One region of the Streptomyces sp. NPDC102402 genome, then DNA from elsewhere that is predicted to be linked to it. Evidence: predicted binding sites of a transcription regulator. Region 1 holds the regulator's gene; each other region holds the start of a gene.
The links. The regulator HrcA, encoded in region 1, represses chaperone genes, less so after heat shock. The targets are predictions, from matches to a motif close to TTNGCACTCNGNNNNNCNGAGTGCNAA.

Region 1 (4,941 bases):
GCAGGAGTTCACGGGGATCGGTACCGGATCCTCCTCAACCGTTCCGGTACATCAGGAAGGAAGAGTGACGAAGTCGATCAATTCCTCGACACGTCCCAGGAGCTGTGGCTCCAGGTCCCTGTACGAGCCGACCTTGGAAAGGATGTGCTGCCAGGCCGCACCCGTGTTCTCCGGCCAGCCCAGGGAGCGGCAGACACCCGTCTTCCAGTCCTGGCCGCGCGGTACCGACGGCCAGCCGGGGATGCCCACGGACGACGGCTTCACGGCTTCCCAGACGTCGATGTACGGGTGTCCCACCACCAGTACGTGCGCGTCGGTGACCTGGGCGGCGATCCGGGACTCCTTGGAGCCGGGCACCAGATGGTCGACCAGCACACCCAGCCGGGCGTCCGGACCGGGCGAGAACTCCCGGACGATCGCCGGGAGGTCGTCGATCCCCTCCAGGTACTCCACCACCACCCCCTCGACGCGCAGGTCGTCGCCCCAGACCCGCTCGACGAGCTCGGCGTCGTGCCGCCCCTCCACATAGATCCGGCCCGCCCGGGCCACCCGTGCCCGCGCCCCGGGGACCGCCACCGAACCGGACGCCGTACGCGCGGGACGCACGGGACCGCCGGCCGACGGGCGCACGAGGGTGACCACCCTGCCCTCCAGCAGGAAACCGCGCGGCTCCATGGGGAACACCCGGTGCTTGCCGAAGCGGTCCTCCAGCGTGACCGTCGGCCCCTGGGCCGTCTTCTCGCACCGGATCACCGCCCCGCAGAAGCCGGTGACGGCCTCCTCGACGACCAGGTCGGGCTCGGCGGGGACCTCGGGGGCGGGGGCGGACTTCTTCCACGGCGGAGTCAGATCCGGCTGGTAGCTGCGCATGGCACGACGATAAACGGGCCCCCTTTCACGACACGCCGAAGCGGGAAGCCAGCTGATCACGCTGGGCCCGTACGAACGCCGCGTCCACCACCGCCCCGTGCCCCGGCACGTACAGCGCTTCCTCGCCGCCCAGCTCCAGCAGCCGGTCCAGCGCCGCCGGCCAGTGCGAGGGGACGGCGTCCCGGCCCGCCTGCGGCTCGCCGGACTGTTCGACCAGGTCGCCGCAGAGCACCACGACGGGGGACCCCGGGACCAGCACCGCGAGGTCGTGGCCGCTGTGTCCGGGGCCCACGTTGGCCAGCAGCACCTGGAGCCCGCCGCCGAGGTCGAGCGTCCACTCCCCGCTCACCTGGTGCCGCGGTGCCACCAGGGTGTCCGTGGCCGCCGACGCGTCCGCCTCGCTCATCCCGTGCCGCAGGGCGTCCGCGCGCAGCTCCTCGGCGCTCCGCTCCAGCAGGTCCGCCGTGCCGACCGCGCCGTACACCTGCGCCCCGGAGAACGCCGCGGTGCCCAGCACATGGTCGAAGTGCGGATGACTCAGTGCGATATGCGTCACCCTCCGGCCGAGCAGCCCCTCCGCCTGGGCGCGCAGTTCGGCGCCCTCCCGGAGGGACGAACCGGTGTCGTAGAGCAGCACCCCGTCCGCCCCGGCCACGAGCGCGGCGGTCGCGTCCCAGACGGGGAGGCGCCTCCGTCCCGTACCGTTGCCCAACCGCTCCCAGCCGAACTCTTCCCAACAGACGTCCATACGGCGACGCTATCGGCAACGACCTGCGCGGTCCTGCGACGGCGTGGCCGGTCGCCCTTGCCCCGGGCCCACCCCGCCCCCGTACACTGACCGGGGGGATTGCTGGCACTCGAACGTACAGAGTGCCAGGCAGAAGCCGAAGAACCACAGCTGGAGGTGTGCGCGGTGCTCAGCGAACGCAGACTCGAAGTGCTGCGCGCCATCGTCCAGGACTATGTCGGGACCGAGGAGCCCGTCGGCTCCAAGGCGCTCACGGAGCGGCACAGCCTGGGGGTGTCCCCGGCGACCGTGCGCAACGACATGGCGGTGCTGGAGGACGAGGGCTTCATCGCCCAGCCGCACACGAGTGCGGGGCGCATCCCGACGGACAAGGGCTACCGCCTCTTCGTCGACAAACTCGCGGGGGTCAAGCCCCTGTCGTCGCCGGAGCGCCGGGCCATTCAGAATTTCCTCGACGGCGCGGTCGACCTCGACGACGTCGTGGGCCGCACGGTCCGGCTGCTGGCGCAGCTGACCAGGCAGGTCGCCGTCGTGCAGTACCCCTCGCTGACCCGGTCGACCGTCCGGCACGTGGAGCTGCTGTCGCTGGCCCCGGCCCGGCTGATGCTCGTGCTGATCACGGACACGGGCCGGGTCGAACAGCGTATGATCGACTGCCCCGCACCGTTCGGTGACATGTCGCTGGCGGATCTGCGGGCCCGGCTCAACAGCCGGGTCGTGGGACGGCGCTTCGCGGACGTCCCGCAGCTGGTGCAGGACCTGCCGGAGTCCTTCGAGGCCGAGGACAGGGGAACCGTTTCGACGGTGCTCTCCGTTCTTCTCGAGACACTGGTCGAAGAGACGGAGGAGCGGCTGATCATCGGCGGCACCTCCAACCTCACCCGTTTCGGGCACGACTTCCCTGTGATGATCCGGCCGGTGCTGGAGGCGTTGGAGGAGCAGGTCGTGCTGTTGAAGCTGCTGGGTGAGGCAACGGATTCGGGCATGACCGTACGGATCGGGCACGAGAACGCCCACGAGGGCCTCAACTCCACGTCCGTCGTCGCGGTCGGCTACGGTTCGGGCGACGAGGCAGTCGCCAAACTCGGCGTGGTCGGACCGACCCGCATGGACTACCCCGGAACGATGGGAGCGGTACGCGCAGTGGCACGTTACGTCGGACAGATCCTGGCGGAGTCGTAAGTGGCCACGGACTACTACGCCGTACTCGGCGTGCGCCGCGACGCATCTCAGGACGAGATCAAGAAGGCATTCCGTCGGCTCGCTCGCGAGCTGCACCCGGATGTCAACCCGGATCCGAAGACCCAGGAGCGGTTCAAGGAGATCAACGCCGCTTACGAGGTGCTCTCGGACCCGCAGAAGAAGCAGGTCTACGACCTCGGTGGTGACCCGCTGTCCGCCTCGGGCGGTGGCGGCGGCGCGGGAGGCTTCGGCGCCGGCGGCTTCGGCAACTTCAGCGACATCATGGACGCGTTCTTCGGGACCGCGTCGCAGCGCGGACCCCGTTCGCGCACCCGGCGCGGCCAGGACGCGATGATCCGGCTGGAGATCGACCTCTCCGAGGCGGCCTTCGGCACGACCAAGGACATCCAGGTCGACACCGCGGTCGTCTGCACGACCTGCAGTGGCGAGGGCGCCGCACCCGGCACCTCCGCGCAGACCTGTGACATGTGCCGCGGCCGCGGCGAGGTCTCCCAGGTCACCCGGTCGTTCCTCGGCCAGGTCATGACCTCGCGGCCCTGCCCGCAGTGCCAGGGCTTCGGCACGGTCGTGCCGACCCCGTGCCCCGAGTGCGCCGGCGACGGCCGTATCCGCTCGCGGCGCACCCTCACCGTGAAGATCCCCGCGGGTGTCGACAACGGCACCCGCATCCAGCTCGCGGGCGAGGGCGAGGTAGGGCCCGGTGGCGGCCCCGCCGGCGACCTCTACGTCGAGATCCACGAGCTCCCGCACGCCGTGTTCCAGCGGCGCGGCGACGATCTCCACTGCACGGTCACCATCCCCATGACGGCCGCCGCGCTGGGCACCCAGGTGCCGCTGGAGACGCTCGACGGTCTGGAGGAGATCGACATCAGGCCGGGCACCCAGTCCGGGCAGTCGGTCCCGTTGCACGGGCGCGGCATCACGCACCTGCGCGGCGGCGGACGCGGCGACCTGATCGTGCACGTCGAGGTCATGACCCCGACGAAGATGGACCCGGAGCAGGAGCGGCTCCTGAGGGAGCTGGCCCAGCTGCGCGGCGAGGAGCGGCCCACGGGCCAGTTCCAGCCGGGCCAGCAGGGGCTGTTCTCCCGCCTGAAGGACGCCTTCAACGGCCGCTGAACCCGGCCGCTGAACCAGGCCACCGCACCGCCCGCCGGTCCCGTACCGGCGGGCGGTGCCGTGCGTCCGGCGGGTCCCGGGCCGTGCGAAAGGGCGGATTCGGCACGATCCGCCGGACGTGGCACGATGCGGTCATGTCCTTGGCGCTGACCGGTCTCTGCCGCTATCCGATCGTGCAGGCCCCGATGGCGGGCGGCGCGTCACGTCCGGAGCTGGTCGTGGCCGTGGGCGAGGCCGGGGGAATCGGCTTCCTCGCCGCCGGGTACAAGACGGCGGACGGCATGTACAACGAGGTGAAGCAGGTCCGGCGGGCGACCGGGCGGCCCTTCGGCGTCAACCTCTTCATGCCGCAGCCGCTGGTCGCCGACCCCAGCGCCGTCGAGGTCTACCGCCACCAGCTCGCCGGCGAGGCCACCTGGTACGAGACCGCGCTCGGCGACCCGGACTCCGGCGGGGACGACGGCTACGAGGCCAAGGTCGCGATCCTGCTGGAGGACCCCGTGCCCGTGGTCTCCTTCACCTTCGGCTGCCCCACCCGCGAGGTCCTCGACGCGTTCGCGGCGGCCGGCACGCTCACCGTCGTCACGGTCACCTCGCCCCAGGAAGCGCGGAACGCGCAGTGGGCGGGGGCCGGCGCGCTCTGTGTCCAGGGCACGGAGGCGGGCGGCCACCAGTCCACGCACCGCGACGACCCGCAGGCCGGTCTGTCCGGCACCGGGCTGCTCTGTCTGCTCGCCGAGGTCCGCGCGTCCGTGGACCTCCCGGTGATCGCGGCAGGCGGACTGATGCTCGGCTCCCAGATCACGGCGGTCCTGGCCGCGGGCGCCGATGCGGCTCAGCTCGGTACGGCGTTCCTGCCCTGTCCGGAATCGGGTGCCCACCCCCTGCACAAGCAGGCCCTGACCAACCCGCTGTTCGTGACCACGACCCTGACCCGGGCGTTCTCCGGCCGCCCCGCGCGCGGACTGGTCAACCGGTTCGTGCGGGAGCACGGCCCGTAC
Region 2 (4,941 bases), on a different contig from region 1:
CACGACCTGGAGCAGGGCAAGGTCGTCATGGCCGCGGTGTACGGCGGTGAGCTGGTCGGCATCGAGGGCAATTACGACGACGTCAACCGCTTCTGCTCGGAGCTCATCGGCGACCCGCTCGGCGAGGGCTGGGGCTTCGTCAACGTCAACCTGCGCCCGTACTACGGCGAGGGCTCCAAGACCCTGGCCTACGAGATCTGCGAGCAGCTCGGCTGGCAGCTGCCCGACCAGCTGGTCATCCCGATCGCGTCCGGCTCGCAGCTCACGAAGATCGACAAGGGTCTGCAGGAGCTGATCAAGCTCGGCCTCGTCGAGGACAAGCCGTACAAGATCTTCGGTGCCCAGGCCGAGGGATGCTCCCCGGTCTCGACCGCCTTCAAGGCCGGCCACGACGTCGTGCGGCCCCAGAAGCCGAACACCATCGCCAAGTCGCTGGCGATCGGCAACCCGGCCGACGGCCCGTACGTCCTGGACATCGCCCGGCGCACCGGGGGTGCCGTCGAGGACGTCAACGACGAGCAGGTCGTCGACGCGATCAAGCTGCTGGCCCGCACCGAGGGCATCTTCGCCGAGACCGCGGGCGGGGTGACGGTCGGCGTGACGAAGAAGCTGATCGACGCCGGTCTGCTCGACCCGGCCCTCACCACCGTCGTCCTGAACACCGGCGACGGGCTGAAGACGCTCGACGCGGTCGCTCCCACGACCGGCCTGTCCGCGACGATCCGGCCCAGCCTGGACGCGTTCCGCGACGCCGGCCTCGCCGCCGCCAACTGACCACCCGAGACCGAAGGAAGGCACCCACATGAGCGTCAAGGTCCGTATCCCCACCATCCTCCGCACCTACACGGACGGTCAGGCCGAGGTCTCGGCGGAGGGGGCTGTCCTCTCCGAGGTCATCGCGTCCCTGGAGCAGAACCACCCGGGCATCGGCGCCCGTGTCCTCGACGACCAGGGCAAGCTGCGCCGCTTCGTCAACGTGTACGTCAACGACGACGACGTGCGCTTCGAGGGCGGTCTGGACGCGGCCACCCCGGACGGCGCCGGCGTCTCGATCATCCCGGCCGTCGCCGGCGGCTGACGGCTACGGGCGCGCCCGGCTGCCCGATTCCACAGAGTGAGCGATGTGGCCCCCTCCGCGAGAGAAGCGGAGGGGGCCATTCTGCATGGTTGAGCGCGGTACAGTTGGGGAAGTCCCCGCCGCTGCCCGTGCCGCCCGCATATGAGAATGCGCCCGGTCACGACAAGAAGCAGCCAATGTGCGTGCACTCCTTGTGGCATAAGTAACCTTTGTCAGGCCCGACTTGCCCCGGAATCCTATGAGTTCGGGCAATCCGTTCGTTCCCGCGCGCCCAGAATTCTCGTCCGATTGACCTGTTGCAGAGGGCAGTTGGGCAGATACATTCGGCCGCGGTCGACGCGTTCCGGCGCACGCCACCCTCTCCTGTCGGAGGGTGAGTTCTGACCCGGGCCCGCGAAGTGCGGTGCTCGTGCAAGGGCCAGTAATAGGGGAGTTAGGCATGGCTCAGGGCACCGTCAAGTGGTTCAACGCGGAGAAGGGGTACGGCTTCATCGCGGTCGACGGTGGTGCGGATGTTTTCGTCCACTACAGCGCGATCCAGATGGACGGGTACCGCACCCTCGAAGAGGGTCAGCGAGTTGAATTCGAGATCTCGCAGGGCCAGAAGGGGCCGCAGGCGGACATGGTCAAGCTCGCCGTCGGCTGAGCTCGGCGCGGTCGGCCAACGACACTACTCACGCACGCGGGGCCCGTACCTCCATCAGGGGTACGGGCCCCGCGTGCGTCTGTGTGGCGCCGTGGCCGTCCACGGTCGGAGGGTGCGTCTCTCCGTCGCCCCGTCCGTTGTCCGCGGACGGAGGGTGCGTCTCTCCGTCTCTCCGTCGCCCCGTCGCCCCGTCGCCCCGTCGCCCCGTCGCCCCGTCTCTCCGTCGCCCCGTCGGCCGTCCGCGCCGGAGCGGGGCGCTCACGCCCGCCCGGTTCGTCCACATCCCGAGCGGGTGCCCGCGCCCACCCGTCGCCCGGCGTTCCCCCAGTTCAAGGCTCTGCCCGAGCGGGGAGGCCCGTCATCCGTCCAGCGTGCCTTCGCCGAAGGCGCTTGCACTCTCTGGGGTCGAGTGCTAATCATTGGCGTTAGCACTCTCCAGGTGAGAGTGACAGAAACTTGGATCGGGCCGGTGAGGCCCGCAGGTGCAGTGGGGCAAGGAACCACTGAGCCGCAGGCCGTCCGTCGCGGGCGCCTCCCGGTCCGGAGAAATCCACCCCTGTCCGGGAGGACCACTTCACATGGCCAAGATCATCGCGTTCGACGAGGAGGCACGGCGCGGTCTCGAGCGCGGGATGAACCAGCTCGCCGACGCCGTCAAGGTCACCCTCGGCCCCAAGGGCCGTAACGTCGTCCTCGAGAAGAAGTGGGGCGCGCCCACGATCACCAACGATGGTGTTTCCATCGCCAAGGAGATCGAGCTCGAGGACCCGTACGAGAAGATCGGTGCGGAGCTGGTCAAGGAGGTCGCCAAGAAGACGGACGACGTCGCCGGCGACGGTACGACCACCGCGACCGTTCTCGCCCAGGCGCTCGTCCGCGAGGGCCTGCGCAACGTCGCCGCGGGTGCCAACCCGATGGCTCTGAAGCGTGGCATCGAGAAGGCCGTCGAGGCCGTCTCCGCCGCTCTGCTGGAGCAGGCGAAGGACGTGGAGACCAAGGAGCAGATCGCTTCGACGGCCTCCATCTCCGCTGCCGACACCGAGATCGGCGCCAAGATCGCCGAGGCGATGGACAAGGTCGGCAAGGAAGGCGTCATCACCGTCGAGGAGTCCCAGACCTTCGGTCTGGAGCTCGAGCTCACCGAGGGTATGCGCTTCGACAAGGGCTACATCTCGGCGTACTTCGCCACCGACATGGAGCGTATGGAGACGTCGTTCGACGACCCGTACATCCTGATCGTCAACTCCAAGATCAGCAACGTGAAGGACCTCCTTCCGCTGCTCGAGAAGGTCATGCAGTCGGGCAAGCCCCTGCTGATCATCGCGGAGGACGTCGAGGGCGAGGCTCTGTCGACCCTGGTCGTCAACAAGATCCGTGGCACCTTCAAGTCCGTCGCCGTCAAGGCTCCGGGCTTCGGTGACCGCCGCAAGGCCATGCTCGGCGACATCGCCATCCTCACCGGTGGCACCGTCATCTCCGAGGAGGTCGGTCTCAAGCTGGAGAACGCCGGCGTCGACCTGCTCGGCACCGCCCGCAAGGTCGTCATCACCAAGGACGAGACGACCATCGTCGACGGTGGCGGCGACAGCGACCAGGTCCAGGGTCGCGTCAAGCAGATCCGTGCCGAGATCGAGAACTCCGACTCGGACTACGACCGCGAGAAGCTCCAGGAGCGTCTCGCGAAGCTGGCCGGCGGCGTGGCCGTCATCAAGGCCGGCGCCGCCACCGAGGTGGAGCTCAAGGAGCGCAAGCACCGCATCGAGGACGCGGTGCGCAACGCCAAGGCCGCCGTCGAGGAGGGCATCGTCGCCGGTGGTGGCGTGGCTCTGCTCCAGGCCTCGGCCGTCTTCGAGAAGCTCGACCTGACCGGTGACGAGGCCACGGGCGCCAACGCCGTGAAGCTCGCGCTGGAGGCCCCGCTCAAGCAGATCGCCGTCAACGGTGGTCTCGAGGGTGGCGTCATCGTCGAGAAGGTGCGCAACCTGCCGATCGGTCACGGCCTCAACGCCGCGACCGGCGAGTACGTCGACATGATCGCCGAGGGCATCATCGACCCGGCGAAGGTCACGCGCTCCGCCCTGCAGAACGCCGCGTCCATCGCCGCGCTCTTCCTCACCACCGAGGCCGTCATCGCCGACAAGCCGGAGAAGGCCTCCGCGGCCGCTCCGGGCGGCATGCCGGGCGGTGACATGGACTTCTGATCCTCGGATCAGCAGCTCCAGGCAGTACCCGCAGTATCCGTGCGACGCCGGCCCCCGGGATTCCTTCCCGGGGGCCGGCGTCGTGTGCGCTGCGGGCGTCTCACCACGCGGGAGCGGTCAGGATGCAGAGCGGGCTCCCTTCGTCGGGGTCGCCGACGTAGGTCCAGAGCTTGAGCGTCCTGCCGTTCTGCAGCGCCTCGTACGAGGTGGTCTCGCCGGCGTCCCGGAACGACGCCGTGATCATGGTGCCGTCCGTCCCGGTCCAGCTGTCCCAGGTGCCTGATCCCGATCTGGGTTCGTCAGTGCCGTCGGTGCTGTCGTAGTCGCTGCAGACGTGGGTGGCGGTGAACGTTCCGTCCCGTTTCAGCTCCAGCGTGCCGCCCTCCTTGTCGGTCCACGTCACGGCCGCCCGGGACAGGGACAGTTCGATCGGCTTGCCGTGGGGGACCGGCGGTGGAGCGAGCCTCCCGCATCCCGCGAGAGCGAGGACGAGCGGGACGCACACCAGCAATGACCAGCGGGAACATGGCACAGGACACCTCGGGACCTCGCGCGGGGCACAGGCGCGAACGGCCCGTGCAGGCAGGAGCGTAGAACAGGGCGCGGAGCCCCGGTGGTCCGGGGGGCGGGGGCGCTCCCACCGCAGCGGGAGTGGATACTCGGCAGTTCTGGCCCCGTCGCGGAGGAGCGTTCCCGTATGACCACCGACCGCCGCACAGGGCCGCCGCTCGCGGGTGACGAGCGGGAGACTCTGCGCGCCTTCCTCGACTACCACCGGGCCACCCTCGCCATGAAGTGCGAGGGGCTCAGCGACGAACAGCTGCGCGGGCAGTCGATGCCCCCCTCGACCCTTTCCCTCCTCGGCCTGGTGCGGCACATGGCGGAGGTGGAACGGGCCTGGTTCCGGCGGGTGTTCGAGGACAACGAGGCGCCGATGGTCTGGTCGGACCGGATCGACTTCCAGGCCGCGTACGACGCGAGTGCCTCGACCCGTGCCGAAGCGTTCGCCGCCTGGG
Region 3 (4,941 bases), on a different contig from region 1:
AGCGGGCCGGGATGGGGACGGGCAACATCCCGGACTGGATGTGGCTCGACGCGGACAAGCTGGTGTCCGCGGCCCTGACGGACCTGGCCCGGGGCAGGACGGTGTCGATCCCGGACCCGCGCTACAAGGCGCTGATGAGCCTGGTCAAGCTGACGCCCCGCAGCGTGCTCGGCGGCGTGACCTCACGCGCGGGCCGGACGTACGGCCCGAAGTAGACCGCCGCAGCGACACCGAGGCCCGGTGCCCCCGCGACGGGGGTACCGGGCCTCGGCGGCGTACGGGGCGTACTAGTGGGAGTGGCCGTGGCCGCCGTGACCGGCGTCGGCCTCTTCCTCGGCCGGCTTCTCGACGACCAGGGTCTCGGTCGTGAGCAGCAGCGACGCGATGGACGCGGCGTTCTCCAGGGCGGAGCGGGTGACCTTGACCGGGTCGATGACGCCGGCCTTCACCAGGTCGCCGTACTCGCCGGTCGCGGCGTTGAAGCCCTGGCCCTTGTCGAGCTCGGAGACCTTCGAGGTGATGACGTAGCCCTCGAGGCCCGCGTTCTCCGCGATCCAGCGGAGCGGCTCGACGGCGGCGCGGCGCACGACCGCGACACCGGTGGCCTCGTCGCCGGTCTTGCCGAGGTTGCCCTCGAGGACCTTGACGGCGTGGACCAGAGCGGAGCCACCACCGGAGACGATGCCCTCCTCGACCGCGGCGCGGGTCGCGGAGATGGCGTCCTCCAGACGGTGCTTCTTCTCCTTGAGCTCGACCTCGGTGGCAGCGCCGACGCGGATCACGCAGACACCGCCGGCCAGCTTCGCCAGGCGCTCCTGGAGCTTCTCGCGGTCCCAGTCGGAGTCCGTGGACTCGATCTCGGCCTTGATCTGGTTGACGCGGCCGGCGACCTCGTCGGACTTGCCGCCACCGTCGACGATGGTGGTGTCGTCCTTGGAGACGGTCACGCGGCGGGCGGTGCCCAGCACGTCCAGACCGGCCTGGTCGAGCTTGAGGCCGACCTCCTCGGCGATGACGGTCGCACCGGTGAGGGTGGCGATGTCGCCGAGCATGGCCTTGCGGCGGTCACCAAAGCCCGGGGCCTTCACCGCGACGGCGTTGAAGGTGCCACGGATCTTGTTGACGACCAGGGTCGACAGGGCCTCGCCCTCGACGTCCTCGGCGATGATCAGCAGCGGCTTGGAGGCACCGGCCTGGATGACCTTCTCCAGGAGCGGCAGCAGCTCCTGGATCGAGCCGATCTTGCCCTGGTGGATCAGGATGTACGGGTCGTCGAGGACGGCCTCCATACGCTCCTGGTCGGTCACCATGTAGGGGGACAGGTAGCCCTTGTCGAAGGCCATGCCCTCGGTGAACTCGAGGTCCAGACCGAAGGTGTTGGACTCCTCGACGGTGATGACACCGTCCTTGCCGACCTTGTCCATCGCGTCCGCGATGAGCTCGCCGACCTGCGGGTCCTGCGCGGAGAGCGCGGCCACGGCGGCGATGTCGGCCTTGTCGTCGATCGGGCGGGCGGTCGCGAGGAGGTCCTCGGACACGGCCTTCACGGCGGCGTCGATGCCCTTCTTCAGGGCGGCCGGGGACGCGCCCGCGGCGACGTTGCGCAGGCCTTCGCGGACGAGGGCCTGGGCGAGCACGGTGGCGGTGGTGGTGCCGTCACCCGCTACGTCGTTGGTCTTGGTCGCCACCTCCTTCACCAGCTGCGCACCGAGGTTCTCGTACGGGTCGTCGAGCTCGACCTCGCGCGCGATGGTGACACCGTCGTTGGTGATGGTGGGGGCGCCGAACTTCTTGTCGATGACGACGTTGCGGCCCTTCGGGCCGATCGTCACCTTCACCGTGTCGGCAAGCTTGTTGACGCCGCGCTCAAGGGCGCGACGGGCGTCCTCGTCGAACTTCAGAATCTTCGCCATGGGCTGTTTTCTTCCCTCTCAAAACGAACTGCGCCCCTCGCCGCCCGGCTAGTCATCTCGCAGGGGGCCAGGGGCGCAGAACAGAAGCAAACGTGGGTGAACTACTTCTCGACGATCGCGAGGACGTCGCGGGCCGAGAGGACGAGGTACTCCTCGCCGTTGTACTTCACCTCGGTGCCGCCGTACTTGCTGTACAGCACGACATCGCCGGTCTTGACGTCGAGCGGCAGGCGCTCGCCGTTCTCGAAGCGGCCCGGGCCCACGGCCAGGACGACGCCCTCCTGGGGCTTCTCCTTGGCGGTGTCCGGAATGACCAGGCCGGAAGCCGTGGTCTGCTCGGCGTCGAGCGGCTGGACCACAATGCGGTCCTCGAGCGGCTTGATCGCAACCTTGGAGCTGGTGGTCGACACGATCCGGTCTCCCCCTTCGGAGATCTCACGGGGTTTAACAGTCTGTGGGGTGGCGACCAGGTGGATCCGTCGTCGCGGGTGCCGGACCTGCCCTGTCGCGCGGTTGTGCTGGCACTCTCCATCGGGGAGTGCCAGCACTGAGACTATGACCGCGATTAGCACTCGGTCAAGCGGAGTGCCAATTCACCACCCACGCGTGGCGCCGCGGGACCGGCGTACGACCGGGACAACGCGGAAGACCGCCACGTCGTTCCACCACCGGACGGCCGGGCGCGCCGCCACGCCCCCGTCAGACGTAGTCCTCCAGCCTGGCCACCGCGTAGCCCTTGTCCGTGACCGTCTTCATGACGCGCCGGACCATGTCGGCCATCGATCCCTCCCAGTCCTCGTCGCCCCGGAAGTGGGTGAGGATGATGTCCCCGGGGTGCAGGTCCCGGTCCCACTCGCGCCACTCCATGTGGTCGGGGAACGCCTCGGCGGCCCACAGGGGTACGGCCTTGATGCCGCAGGACTTCGCGACGCGCAGGGTGTCGCCGTTGTAGTTGCCGTACGGCGGCCGGAAGAGGGTGGGCCGCTTCCCGAAGTACTTCTCGATCTTGTCCTGCTCCCCGCAGATCTCCTGGCGCTGCTCGGCTTTCGAAAGCCCCGGGAGGTAGCGGTGGTTGAGCGTGTGGTTGCTGAGGGTGACCCCTCTGGCCTGCATGTCCTTGAAGTAGCCGTAGTCGTCGCTCACCACGTAGTCGCTGAGGAAGGCGCTGTACGGGATCTTCAGTTCCGTCATCATCCGCAGCAGTTCGGGGTCCTTCTCCGCCCCGTCGTCCATCGTCAGGAAGACGACCCGCTCCTTGGTGGGCACGGTGGTGAAGACCGGTGGCAGCGCCTCCCCGCCCTCCACCTCGAACCCCTCGCGGGTGGTGATGCGCGGCTTCACGGCGGGTGGCGCGGGAGGGGCGAGCGGGACCTTCGCCAGGCCCCACTTCTTCGCCACGGCCACGCGGGCGGCCAGTTCCCGCTTCAGCCGCTCGGCTTCGGCCCTGGCCTCGGCCGCGGCAGCGGCGGGTCCCGCCGGCGCGGCGGCGGCTCCCGGCTGTCCGGCGGCCTGCCCGCCCCGGCCGGGGGCCCCTTCGTCCGTACCGTCGGCGCAGCCGGCGGCGGCGGCGCCGATCAGCAGGGCGGCCAGGGCCGCGCAGATCCTTTTACGGCGCTTCGTGACTGATTTTTCTTTTTGTCGTACTAGCTGCATGGCGCCGCATCCTGCCACCGGGACACCGGCCGCCCACCGCGACACCTCCGGGGGATCAGCCGGGTCCCCCGGCTGGCTCACAATGGACAGGTGAACGCCCTTCCCCCTGCCGGTCAGGCCGGCCCGGCCGACCCGCTCGCCGCCTTCGCCGCCCTGCGTACCCCCGAGGGCACGGCACTCCTGGACGAGCTGCGCGACCACGACCCCGCCCAGGAGCTGGCGACCGCCACCCGGCTGCGCCGCACCCACCCCGCCGCACTGGTGTCGGCGGCACTCGGCCAGGCACGGCTGCGGCAGCGCGCGGTGGCGAAGTTCGGGGAGGCGGACGCGTACCGCATGTTCTTCACCCCGAACGGAGTGGAGCAGGCGACCCGCACCTCGGTCGCCGGCTACCGCGCCGGGCGGTTCGCGGAGCTCGGCGTACGCAGCGTGGCTGACCTGTGCTGCGGCATCGGCGGCGACGCGATCGCCCTGGCCCGGGCAGGCATCTCGGTCCTGGCCGTGGACCGGGATCCGCTCACGGCGCACGTCGCCCGTGCCAACGCCGAGGCGCTCGGGCTGCAGGACCTCGTCGAGGTGCGGTGCGCCGACGTCACCGAGATCGACACCTCCCCCTACGACGCGGTCTTCGTCGACCCGGCACGGCGCGGCGGGCGGGGCAGGATCTTCGACCCGGAGGCCTACTCACCGCCGCTCTCCTGGGCGACGGACGCCGCGCTGAAGGCCCCCCGCGCGGCACTGAAGATCGCCCCCGGGGTCCCGCACGAGGCGATCGGCCCACAGGCCGAGGCCGAGTGGATCTCGGACGGCGGCGACGTGAAGGAGGCCGTGCTCTGGTTCGGCGAGGGCTTCACGCCGGGGACCTTCCGTGCCACGCTGCTCCCGTCGCGCACGACCCTCGCCTCCGAAGGCCCGCTCCCCGCCCCGCCGGTCGGGCCCGTCGGCCGGTATCTGCACGAGCCGGACGGCGCCGTCATCCGCGCCCATCTGGTGGCCCAGGTCGTCGAACGGTGCGGCGGCAGGCTGATCGACGAGACGATCGCGTACGTCACGAGTGACACGCCGTACGCGTCCGAGGCCACGGCCGCGTACGAGATCACCGATGAGCTGCCCTTCAACATGAAGAAGCTGAAAGCCCTGCTGAGGGAGCGCCAGGTCGGTGTCCTGACCGTCAAGAAGCGCGGCTCGGCGGTCGAACCGGAGGAGCTGCGCCGGAAGATGAAGCTCCAGGGGCCGCATGCGGCCACCGTCTTCCTGACCCGGGTGGCCGGAGCCCCGACGATGCTGATCGGCCGGCCGGTGAAGCGTCCCTGACCACCACGCTGACCGGCCGGCCGGTGAAGCGTCCTGCCCGGCAAGGCGGCCGGTGAGGCGT

Region 2: a site for HrcA is predicted at 2,114-2,140, ahead of groL (chaperonin GroEL). Genes of this name have one in related genera too.
Region 3: a site for HrcA is predicted at 2,479-2,505, ahead of groES (co-chaperone GroES). Genes of this name have one in related genera too.

What each region holds. Positions count from the first base shown of each region.
Region 1 is NZ_JBIWKR010000003.1:448,705-453,645, forward strand. It holds gene ACIRJR_RS11435 (DUF3097 domain-containing protein) at 52-870, opposite strand; gene ACIRJR_RS11440 (MBL fold metallo-hydrolase) at 896-1,618, opposite strand; gene hrcA (heat-inducible transcriptional repressor HrcA) at 1,784-2,800, shown strand; gene dnaJ (molecular chaperone DnaJ) at 2,801-3,940, shown strand; gene ACIRJR_RS11455 (nitronate monooxygenase) at 4,075-4,941, shown strand, end outside.
Region 2 is NZ_JBIWKR010000002.1:34,957-39,897, forward strand. It holds gene thrC (threonine synthase) at 1-774, shown strand, start outside; gene ACIRJR_RS04920 (MoaD/ThiS family protein) at 803-1,078, shown strand; gene ACIRJR_RS04925 (cold-shock protein) at 1,518-1,724, shown strand; gene groL (chaperonin GroEL) at 2,303-3,925, shown strand; gene ACIRJR_RS04935 (hypothetical protein) at 4,026-4,457, opposite strand; gene ACIRJR_RS04940 (DinB family protein) at 4,623-4,941, shown strand, end outside.
Region 3 is NZ_JBIWKR010000002.1:394,541-399,481, reverse strand. It holds gene ACIRJR_RS06760 (SDR family NAD(P)-dependent oxidoreductase) at 1-215, shown strand, start outside; gene groL (chaperonin GroEL) at 288-1,913, opposite strand; gene groES (co-chaperone GroES) at 2,015-2,323, opposite strand; gene ACIRJR_RS06745 (polysaccharide deacetylase family protein) at 2,613-3,566, opposite strand; gene ACIRJR_RS06740 (methyltransferase domain-containing protein) at 3,657-4,880, shown strand.